Regions from separate parts of the Streptomyces sp. NPDC018019 genome, predicted to be linked through region 1. Evidence: riboswitches for the same ligand, from Rfam matches in the RefSeq annotation. Region 1 holds a riboswitch; each other region holds the start of a gene.

The links. A riboswitch is a leader RNA that binds a small molecule or an ion and turns the genes downstream of it on or off. The one in region 1 is predicted to bind cobalamin.
Region 2: another riboswitch for cobalamin. It lies ahead of ACH4FX_RS16435 (cobalamin biosynthesis protein); the one in region 1 lies ahead of ACH4FX_RS06020 (CbtB domain-containing protein).
Region 3: another riboswitch for cobalamin. It lies ahead of ACH4FX_RS13880 (HoxN/HupN/NixA family nickel/cobalt transporter); the one in region 1 lies ahead of ACH4FX_RS06020 (CbtB domain-containing protein).

Annotation. Positions count from the first base shown of each region.
Region 1 covers NZ_JBIRGD010000003.1:44,248-47,843, forward strand. The annotation lists gene ACH4FX_RS06010 (CAP domain-containing protein) at 1-600, shown strand, start outside; gene ACH4FX_RS06015 (CbtA family protein) at 794-1,555, opposite strand; gene ACH4FX_RS06020 (CbtB domain-containing protein) at 1,569-1,793, opposite strand; cobalamin riboswitch at 1,826-1,969, opposite strand; gene ACH4FX_RS06025 (histidine phosphatase family protein) at 2,078-2,650, shown strand; gene tsaD (tRNA (adenosine(37)-N6)-threonylcarbamoyltransferase complex transferase subunit TsaD) at 2,885-3,596, shown strand, end outside.
Region 2 covers NZ_JBIRGD010000008.1:250,876-254,471, reverse strand. The annotation lists gene ACH4FX_RS16445 (anion permease) at 1-1,057, shown strand, start outside; gene ACH4FX_RS16440 (hypothetical protein) at 1,101-1,337, shown strand; cobalamin riboswitch at 1,534-1,681, shown strand; gene ACH4FX_RS16435 (cobalamin biosynthesis protein) at 1,812-2,810, shown strand; gene ACH4FX_RS16430 (cobyric acid synthase) at 2,842-3,596, shown strand, end outside.
Region 3 covers NZ_JBIRGD010000007.1:11,062-14,657, forward strand. The annotation lists gene ACH4FX_RS13870 (DoxX family protein) at 1-130, shown strand, start outside; gene ACH4FX_RS13875 (VOC family protein) at 200-700, shown strand; gene ACH4FX_RS13880 (HoxN/HupN/NixA family nickel/cobalt transporter) at 936-2,159, opposite strand; cobalamin riboswitch at 2,157-2,371, opposite strand; gene ACH4FX_RS13885 (ABC transporter substrate-binding protein) at 2,603-3,596, shown strand, end outside.

The sequences.
Region 1 (3,596 bases):
CTGCTCCTGGCGGGGCCGGTGGCGGGCGGCCCCGCCGTCGCGACGCCTTCGGGAACGCGCCCCGCGCTGGTCTCTTCGGGTACGCGTCCCGCGCTGACCGCATCGGGCGTGCACTCCGCACTGCCGGACGCCGCACAAGCAGCCCTGGCCTCGTACGCCACACACACCGCCCGGACCCCGCAGGCTGTCACCCGCGCGCCGGGCAACGCCGAGGCGACCCGGGCGGCCGTCGTCCGGCTGGTCAACCGCGAGCGGGCGAAGGCCGGCTGCCGGCCCGTGCGGGCGCACCGTACGGTCACCGAGGCCGCCCAGCGGCACAGCGGCCACATGGCGCGCGCCGACTCGCTCTCCCACCGGGAGCGCGGCGGCTCCGGTCCCGGCAACCGGCTCTCGGCGGTCGGGTACGACTGGCGCCGCGCGGGCGAGAACATCGCGCGCGGCCAGCTCGACGCCGCCGAGGTGGTGCGGGCGTGGGCGCGCAGCCCGGAGCACCGGGTGGTGCTGGCCGACTGTTCGTTCCGGCACGCGGGCGTGGGGATCGACACCGGCACCGGCGGGCGCGGGCCGTGGTGGACGCTGCTGCTCGCCGCCCCGGCCTGACGCACACGGCTCCGGGACCGCGGCGTACGGCGGCCCCGTGCGGGACGTACGACGCCATGCGGGACGTACGACGCCATGCGGGACGTACGACGGCTCCATGCGGGGCGTACGACGGCTCCCCCGCCACGTACACGGCTCCGGCCGCGGCGGATGGCCGCGGCCGGAGCCGTAGTGGTGTCCGTGGAGTGGTGCGTCAGTGGACCGACCGTACGGCGGGCCCGCCCGTCCCGTGCGGAACGCCGGCCCGCCGCGCCCGGACGGCGCGTTCGGCCAGTTCGCCGAAGACCAGCCCGAAGGCGGCCCACAGGGCGAGCTGGACGGCGAGGGCGGAGACGCGGAACTTCCACAGCAGCAAGGCGGGGAAGTCCTCCGGCAGTTCGCTGACGGCCGGCAGGAACGCGTAGGCGAGGCCGACGGCAACGGCGAAGGCCGCCAGCGCGGCGACCGTGGCGTACCAGGTGCCGAGGCGGGGGGCGAGCCGCTTGCCGAGGATGACCGCGGCGACGGTGAGCAGCACGCTGAGGACGATCATCAGGAAGTACAGCGCGGTCCGCCTGCCGATGGAGTCGGGGTCGCCGACGGACGGCGGGTTGGCCGGGTACTTGAGGAACGGCACGAGGTAGACCGCGGCGAAGGCGGCGCCGGAGAGCAGCAGGGCGGTGGCGCGGGGGCCGAAGCGGCCGGTCCGGCCCAGCGCGAAGCAGTAGGCCAGGGCGGCGATCCCGCCCAGTGCGACGCCGTACACCAGGACGCCGGTGGCCAGGCCCGCGGTGGACTGCACGCCGCGGCTGACGACCTCCGCCTCGTGTTCGTGGGCGTGCGCGTTTTCGAACGCGATGGCGGCGTCGATCTGGGGTTCGCCCAGCAGGTAGGCGACGAGCAGGGCGAGCAGGCCGGCGGCGAGGCCGGCCAGCATGCCGCGCACCAGGAGGGACCTGACGGTGGCGGAGTTCATCTGCGGCCCCCGGTCAGTGGCAGGGGAAGCCGAGCAGGTGGCGTCCGTCGTGGACCCACTCGTGCACGTCGGTGCCGGAGAGCAGCGAGGTGGCGCCCTGTTCGGCGCCGACGAAGTAGAGCAGGACGAGCATCAGCACGCCGCCGAAGACCGCCCACGGCAGGACCGTCCTGACCGGCAGGGTGGCGGGGGCGGGGGCGGCGGAGCCGGTGGTCGGCGGCGCGACGGACTGGGCCATGGGTACCTCCTGGGAAAACACGCGTCCCGGACAGTGGATCGGTACGACAGGACGGGTCTGGCTCGTCCGGCGGCCCCGTACGGGACCGGTCCGGGCTCACAGTGGCGCGACCGCGCCGGAATTCCACCGGCTTCCGTCATGTCATCGTCAATATCATCGGGAACGTACCGCGTGGCGGCGGCCGGGCCAAGGGGCCGCGGACCCCTGGTGGGCGCACGGCGACAGGCGGGCGCCCCACTGTTCCCTTGTGCGCCATCAGGTTCTCGCGAGCGGAAGAGGTGCGCATGACAACCCGGGTGACGTTGGTCTCACCGGCCTTCGACGACGCGCTGCGCGCGGTGCGCTTCCCGGCCGACGAGCCGCTGACGCCCGGCGGCCTGCGCCGGGCCCGCGCCGCCCGCCCCGCCGCTGCCGCGCTGCCCGCCGGCCGGGCCCTGGCCTCGCCGTCCGCGCGCTGCCGGGAGACGGCCGAGGCGCTGGGCCTGCGGGCCGTACCGGACCCGGGCGCGGCGGGGTGCGCGATGGGCCGCTGGCGCGGGCTGGCCCTGGCGGACGTGATGGCCGCCGAGCCCGCGGCGGTCGCCGCCTGGCTGGCCGACCCGGACAGCGCGCCGCACGGCGGCGAGACGCTGACCCGGCTGCTCGGCCGGGTGGCGGACTGGCTGGCGGGCCGAGCGGCGGAGGGCGGCCGGACGGTCGCCGTGGTGGAGCCGGACGTCGTCCGTGCGTCCGTGGTGTGCGCCCTGGGGGCACCGCCCTCGTCCTTCTGGCGGGTGGACGTACCGCCGCTGGCCGTGACGGTTCTGAGCGGGCGGGACGGGCGGTGGAACGTCCGGGTGGCGGGGGAGCTCGGGTAGCCGACGGCGCCCCGGGGCCGTGGCCGCGTTACGGGAACGGGCACAGGCGCGGGCCGCCATGGCCGCGGCGCGGACGCGGACCGCCGCAGCCACAGCCACCGGCGTCAACCGCCACGCCCGGAGTCACACCCGCCCGCCGCCGTATCCTGGTCGGAGACGGTTGTTGCACATAGCTCGCAATAACGAATCCGGCGGGTGCGAAGGAGCGGTGCGGTGGGCTCTCCAGGCTCTCCAGTGGTGCTGGGGATCGAGTCGTCCTGCGACGAGACCGGGGCGGGACTCGTCCGGAACGGGCAGCTGCTCGGGCACGCGGTCGCGTCCAGCATGGACGAGCACGCGCGCTACGGCGGCGTCGTACCGGAGATCGCGGCCCGCGCGCACGTGCACTCCCTCACGCCCGTCGTCCGCCGCGCGCTCGACGAGGCGGGTCTGACCATGGCCGACATCGGCGCGGTGGCCGTCACCACCGGCCCCGGCCTGTCGGGCGCCCTCCAGGTCGGCCTGGCCGGTGCGAAGGGCCTGGCGTACGGGCTGGACGTACCGCTGTACGGGGTGCACCACCTCGCCGGGCACGTCGCCGCCGACACCCTGGAGCACGGCCCGCTGCCCAACCCCTGCATGGTGCTGATCGTCTCCGGCGGGCACACCTCCCTCCTCCTCGTACGGGATCTGGCGCGCGATCCGATCGTGCACCTGGGCGACACCCTCGACGACGCCGCCGGGGAATGCTTCGACAAGGTCGCGCGGGTCTTCGGCCTGCCGTATCCGGGCGGACCGGCGATCGACCGGGCAGCGCGCGAGGGCGACCCGAAGGCCGTCGCGTTCCCGCGCCCGCTGACCGGGCCGCGTGACGACCCGTACGGCTTCTCCTTCTCCGGCCTGAAGACGGCCGCCGCGCGCTGGGCCGAACGGCACAGGGGCGGCGAACTGCCCGTCGCGGACGGCG
Region 2 (3,596 bases), on a different contig from region 1:
CTGGCTGGCCGGGCTCCCCTCCAGCTCCTCGCACGCCCTCTTCGGCGGACTGATCGGCGCGACCCTGGTGTCCGTCGGCGCGAGCGGCGTGCACGGCGGCGCCGTCGTCATGAAGGTCCTCATCCCGGCCGTCGCCGCGCCCATCGTGGCCGGTCTGGCCTCGATGGCCGCGACCCGGCTGACCTACCGGCTGGCCCGCAACCGCGACGAGGCGGAGACCGCCAAGGGCTACCGCGCCGGGCAGATCGCCTCCGCCGCGCTGGTCTCCCTCGCCCACGGCACCAACGACGCCCAGAAGACGATGGGCGTGATCACCCTCGCGCTGATCACCGGCGGTGTCGTCGCACCGCACGCCGACCCGCCGCTGTGGGTCATCGCCTCGGCCGGCCTGGCCATCGCGCTCGGCACGTACCTGGGCGGCTGGCGGATCATCCGCACGATGGGCAAGGGCATCACCGACATCCAGCCGCCGCAGGGCTTCGCCGCCCAGACCGGCGCCGCGGCCACCATCCTGGCCTCCTCCCACCTCGGCTTCGCGCTCTCCACCACCCAGGTCTGCTCCGGCTCGGTCATGGGCTCGGGGCTGGGCCGCAAGGGCGGTGTGGTGCGCTGGTCCACGGCGGGCCGGATGGTGATCGCCTGGGGCCTGACGCTGCCGGCCGCCGGCCTGGTCGCGGCGGGTGCCGCGCTGCTGGCGGACCAGGGCGACTGGGGCATCGCCACCGTCGCGGTCCTCGCGCTCGCGGTCTGCGGCGCGATCTGGCTGGCCTCCCGGCGCAAGCCGGTGGACCACACCAATGTCAACGAGGGTCCGGCCGTGGAGCCCGCGGGTGTGGTGACCGCCGCCCTGCAGACTGTCTCTCCGCCGCCCGCCGGCCCGGTCGGGACCGCGCCCGCTCCGGCCGTCGCCACCATCCCGGCGCCCACGGTGGCCGACGCGCCGCTCGCCGACCCGGTCGGCGTCGCCGCCCCGGTGATCGCCGCCCCGGTGGCCGCCCACCCGCACGAGACACACACGGCCAAGCTGCGCGCCAAGGCCGGCTCGGCCGCCGGCTGACCCGCCCGCACGCCCCCGGCTTCCACGAAGGAACGAGAACGCAATGAGCATCGACTGGGCAGCGCTCGGCCAGGTCTTCGGCGTCACGCTGGTCGTGACGGTCGGCATCGTGGGCCTGTTCACCCTCGGCATCGTCGGTACGTCCCGCAAGCCGCGCCAGGAGGGCGAGGCGGTGGCCGCCGACGGTCCCGCCGGGGCGGCGCGGGCCGGTGCGTACGTCTGCTTCGCGCTGTGCGCGGCGGCCGTGGCGTACGGGATCTATCTGATCGTCGCGGCCTGACCCGGCCGTAGCACGGTCCCCGGGGCGCCCGGTGGCCGCGGCACCTGCCGCGGCCACCGGGCGCCCTCGCCGTCTCCCGGACACCGCGTGCCTGTGTCCTTGCCCACAGGCCCTGCCACGGGTCCGCGCCGCAGGTCAAGCGCGAGTTGACGGGCTTCGCGGAGCGTGGTGGACTGCCGGAGCCAATCGGCGACAGATGAGGAAGTCCGGTGAGAATCCGGCGCGGTCCCGCCACTGTCACCGGGGAGCGCTCCTCCAGCAAGGGCCACGGTCCGCGTCCGGGACACGGGTTCCGTACGGACTGGAAGGCCGGGGGACGCGCCGATCCGGGAGCCAGGAGACTCTCGTCGCCGTATCCGTCGAACCAGGGCGCGGACCCTGAGTGAGGACCTACCGCCATGCCCGGCCGCAGTGCGAGACCTGCTGGACGTACCCCCGTACCGCCCCTCCGAGGCGCGACGGCGGTCTGATCCGATGCGTGCCGAACACGCCGGCTACGCGTGCGGCGCGGCCCTCGGCTTCCTCGGCGATCTGGTCGTGGGCGATCCCCGGCGCGGCCATCCGGTGGCCGCCTTCGGGCGGGCCGCGGCAGCCGTGGAGCGCCGCCTGTGGCGCGACGACCGCGGGCGCGGGGCCCTGCACACCGCGCTGTGCGCCGGCGGGACCGCCGTCGGCGCCGCGCTGCTCACCCGTGCCGTACGCCGCTCCCCCGCCACCTCCGTCGCGCTGACCGCCGCCGCCACCTGGGCCGTTCTCGGCGGCACCTCGCTGGGCCGCGAGGCGCGGGCCGTCGGCGGGGCGCTCGCCGCGGGCGATCTCGACGTGGCGCGCGAGCGGCTGCCGCACCTGTGCGGGCGCGATCCCCAGGCCCTGGACGGTCAGCAGATGGCGCGCGCGGTGGTCGAGTCCGTCGCCGAGAACACCTCGGACGCGGTGGTCGGCGCCCTGGTGTGGGGCGGCGTCGCCGGTGTGCCGGGGCTGCTGGCGTTCCGTGCCGTCAACACGCTGGACGCGATGGTGGGCCACAAGTCGCCGCGCTACCGCCGCTTCGGGTGGGCCTCGGCCCGCCTCGACGACGTCGCCGGCTTCCCCGGCTCCCGGCTGACCGCCGCGCTGGCGGTCCTGTCCGGCCCGGACCGGCGGGGCGCGTGGCGCGCCTGGCAGCAGGACGGCGCGTCCCACCCGAGCCCCAACGCGGGCCCGGTGGAGGCCGCGTTCGCGGGGGCGCTGGGCGTACGGCTGGGCGGCACCCTGGCGTACGGCGGCCGGGTCGAGCACCGGCCGGTGCTCAACGGCGGCGCCGGGCGCCCCGTGGCGGTGGCGGACATCGAGCGGGCCGTGACGCTGTCGCGCCGGGTGAGCGTGGCGGCGCTGGCGGCCACGGTCGCGGGCCGGCTGGCGGCCGGGGCGCTGCGGCGGTCCCGTACACCAGGAACGGTACGACGGTCCCGTACGGCCGGGAGGGCCCAGTGAGCAGCAGCGTGCGGACGGCGAGGAGTGCCAGGTGAACGGTTCGGGTGGGGCGCCGCTCGGCGGTGGGCTGCTGGTGGCGGGCACCACGTCCGACGCGGGCAAGAGCGTGGTGACGGCGGGCATCTGCCGCTGGCTGGCCCGCAAGGGCGTCAAGGTGGCGCCCTTCAAGGCGCAGAACATGTCGCTGAATTCGTTCGTGACGCGCGAGGGCGCGGAGATCGGGCGGGCGCAGGCGATGCAGGCGGCGGCGGCGCGCGTCGAGCCGAGCGCGCTGATGAATCCGGTGCTGCTGAAGCCGGGCAGTGACCGCAGCAGCCAGGTCGTGCTGATGGGCAAGCCGGTGGGCGAGCTGAGCGCGCGCGGCTACCACGCGGGACGCCAGGAGCAGTTGCTCGGCACGGTCACGGACTGCCTCCAGGAGCTGCGCCGTACGCATGACGCGGTGATCTGCGAGGGCGCCGGCAGCCCCGCGGAGATCAATCTGCGGCGTACCGACATCGTGAACATGGGCATCGCGCGGGCCGCCCGGATACCGGTCGTGGTGGTCGGCGACATCGACCGGGGCGGTGTGTTCGCCTCGTTCTTCGGCACAACGGCGCTGCTGTCCCGGGAGGACCAGGCGCTGGTCGCGGGCTATCTCGTCAACAAGTTCCGCGGCGATGTGACGCTGCTGGAGCCGGGCCTGGAGATGCTGAAGGAGCTGAGCGGGCGGCCCACCCTCGGGGTGCTGCCGTTCGCGCACGGCCTGGGCATCGACGAGGAGGACGGTCTCCGTGTCTCGCTGCG
Region 3 (3,596 bases), on a different contig from region 1:
GACCGGTCCCGGCCGGTACGCGGTCGACCGGCTGCTCCCGGTTCTGCGCGCGCACCGGCTGGTGTACGGCGTGGCCGCCTTGGTGCTTGCCGTGGTCGTGGCGGTCGTGTTCCTGCTGCTGCGTAACTGAGCGGAGTGGAGCGGGGCCGGATATGCCGGGAAGCGATGATGTGGAGAAGTGGGAAGGCGAGGGGTTGACGTGGCGGTGCGGCGGCTGAATCACGCGGTGCTCTATGTACGGGACGTGGAGCGCGCGGTGGCCTTCTATACCGGGGCGCTCGGGTTCCGGGTGGACACCGGGATTCCGGGACGGGCCGCGTTCCTCAGGGCCGAGGGGACGGCCAACGACCACGACCTCGGGCTGTTCGCGGTCGGCGCCGAGGCGCCCGGCCCCGAGCACGGCCGGGTGGGTCTCTACCACCTGGCCTGGGAGGTCGGCACGCTCGGGGAGCTGGCGGACGTGGCGGCGGGGCTGGCGGAGCGGGGCGCGCTGGTCGGCGCCACCGACCACCTGGTGTCCAAGTCGGTGTACGCCAAGGATCCGGACGGCAACGAGTTCGAGGTCATGTGGCGTGTGCCGCGCGAGAACTGGCCGGGGCCGGACGAACCGGACCGGCTGCGTCCGCTCGACCTCGAAGCGGAGTTGGCCCGTTGGGGCCGGGATTTGAAGACGGGCGCGGCGGCCGGATCGGCGACCTGATTGAGGGGAGTTCGGGGGGAGGGGGGAGGTAGGGGCTGGGTGGCCGGGTGGTCGACAGCCCGGGTGCCCGGCGGTCCAGGAGGCCGGGAGTCTGAGGGCCCGGGGCTCGTGAGGGCAGGGGCTCGGGAGGTCGGTGGTCGGCCTCCCGGTCAGGCGCCGACTGTCCGGCCTCCCCCCGTCATGCCGTTTCCCGGCCTCCAGCCCCTGTCAGGCCGTTCCCCGGCCCCCGCTTCCGTCAGCCCGTCTCCCCGGCCTCCGCCCCCGTCGTCCGTGCCGACCAGCGTTTCTCCACGCCGGCCAGTCGCCAGTACGCCAGGGCCGCCGCCCAGACGACCACGAACAGGCCGACGATGATGAAGCCGACGTTGTCCAGGTCGATGGACGAGATCCAGTCGGTGACGCCGTCCTTCAGGTCCAGTTTGTCGTGGAGGACGGTGACCAGTTCGATGGTCCCGATGAAGAACGCCACGGCGATCGACAGGCCGGTGATCGTGAGGTTGTAGTAGACCTTGCGCACCGGGTTGGAGAAGGCCCACTGGTACGCGAAGTTCATGAACGTACCGTCCAGCGTGTCGAACAGGCTCATGCCCGCCGCGAACAGCAGCGGCAGCACCAGGATCGCGTACCAGGGCAGACCGGCCGCCGCGCCGCTGCCCGCCATCACCATCAGCGTCACCTCGGTCGCGGTGTCGAAGCCGAGGCCGAAGAGCAGGCCGAGCGGATACATCTGGCCGGGCCGGGTGATGGAGCGGGTGAAGCGGCCCAGTACACGGTTCATGAAGCCGCGCGAGTCGAGCTGCCGTTCCAGCTCCGTCTCGTCGTACCGTCCCTGCCGCATCGCGCGGAACACCCGCCAGATACCGGCCAGCGCGACGAGGTTGAGCGCGGCGATCAGGTACAGGAAGCCGCCGGAGACCGTGGTGCCGACGGTGCCGAGCACCTGGTGGGTGCGCGAACCGTCGTCCAGCAGGGTGCCCGCGAGCTGCGCGCCGCCGGCGACCAGGGCGGCCATGGCGACGACCACGCTGGAGTGCCCGAGCGCGAACCAGAAGCCGACGGAGACCGGCCGCTTGCCGTCGGCCATCAGTTTGCGGGTGGTGTTGTCGATCGCGGCGATGTGGTCGGCGTCGAAGGCGTGCCGCATGCCGAGGGTGTAGGCGGTGAGGCCGAGGCCGACACCGAAGACCTGCGAGCCCACCGCGTAGTGGTGCGGTACGACCAGGAGGAAGAGCACGCCGAAGGCGACGACGTGCAGCCCGGCGATGACCGCCATCAGTCCCGCGGTCCGCACCGTGTCCTGCCGCCGCCAGTGGAACGAAGGCAGCGGTGCGGCGGTGACGGATGGGGTGGATGGGACGGGCGGGGTGGAAACGGGCGTAGTAGGGGTGGGGGCAGGGGAAGACGGGGGATCGGCGGACAGGGGCATCCGGTGGTCACGCTCCAGCACCTCGTGGATCAGTTCGTGAGATGCCGTGGCCGGTCTCCTGGCTGACGGGTGTGCGCGCCCGCCCCGGCCTTCCCGGCCGCGGGCTGCGGCCAGTGGCTCCGTACGGGCGGACGGCGCGTACGGAAAGGGGCGGGAACTTCCCGATCACAGTGGCGAGGGCCGCTCCGGCCTGGACCCGAAGGTCGTCACCGGTCTTCCCGAACACCACGGCCCGGACACTCTAACCCCCGCCGGCGAACCGGCCACCGGCCCGATGCGCCGCCGCACCGTATGCCGATACGGCGGGAACCCAGGGCGCCGGCCGCTCGACTACCTGGTCCGGGGGCCGCACGAGCGGGCCGCCGGGCAGTTCGAGAGGCAGGGAGAGCGGACGTATGCGTCCTCGCGTGAAGCGGCTGGAACGGGCGAAGCGGGTCGAGCGGGTGGAACGGGTGCCGAGGGGCCGGTCGGTGGGGGTGACTTCGGCGGTGACGGTGCTGGCGGTGGCCGCGCTGGCCACCGGGTGCGGCGGTGCCGACGGAGGGGCGGCCGGGAAAGCGGGCGACCGGGACGGTGCGGCGGGCGGATTCCCGGTCACCGTCACCGATTGCGACGGGCGGCGGACGACGTTCTCCGCGGCGCCGCGGAAAATCGTCACGAGCAATGCGTCGAGCCTGGAAATGCTGCTCCGGCTGGGCGTCGGCGACCGGGTCGTCGGTACCGGCTTCCCGCCCGGTAAAGGGACGTTGCCGCCCGGGCTCGACGCGCAGGCGCAGCGGGTGCCGGTCCTCGGCAAAACGGTGATCCCGAAGGAGAAACTGCTCGGTTCCGGGGCCGATCTCTACATCGACACCTTCGCGTCCATGGGCAACATGGGCGGGGCGGCGACCGGGCCGACCGATGCGGAATTCGCCGCGGCGGGCATCGAGCACGTCTATCTGGCTTCGACGGCGTGCGCGCCGCGCAAGAAGGTGCCGCAGCGGGACCTGTCCGCGGTGGAGGGTGACATCCGGCGCCTCGGGCAGGTCACGGGCACGACGCCGCGTGCGGTGCAACTGGTCGCGGAGATGGAGAAGAAGGTCTCCGTGGTGCGCAAGGCCGTTGCGGACGTGCCTACGGAGAAGCGGCCGTCGTATTTCTTCTTCGATTTCGACGCGGGGACGAAACAGCCCGTCGCCGTCTGCAACCGGCAGGTCGCGAACGCGGTGCTGACCGAGGCCGGGGCGCGGAACGTCTTCGCGGACTGTGCGGGGGATTTCCGGCCGGTGTCGTGGGAGGACGTGGTCGGCAGGAATCCGGACTGGATTCAGCTCGGCGTACGGAACCGGGGGAGTGCCGCGGCCAACGAGAAGGCATTCGACGACGCCGAACATTTCCTCCGGACGTTCCCGGCCACGGCCGGGCTGCGCGCGGTCAAGGAAGGGAAATTCCTGCGCATCGGCTCCGAGCAGACGACCATCGCCGGGGTCG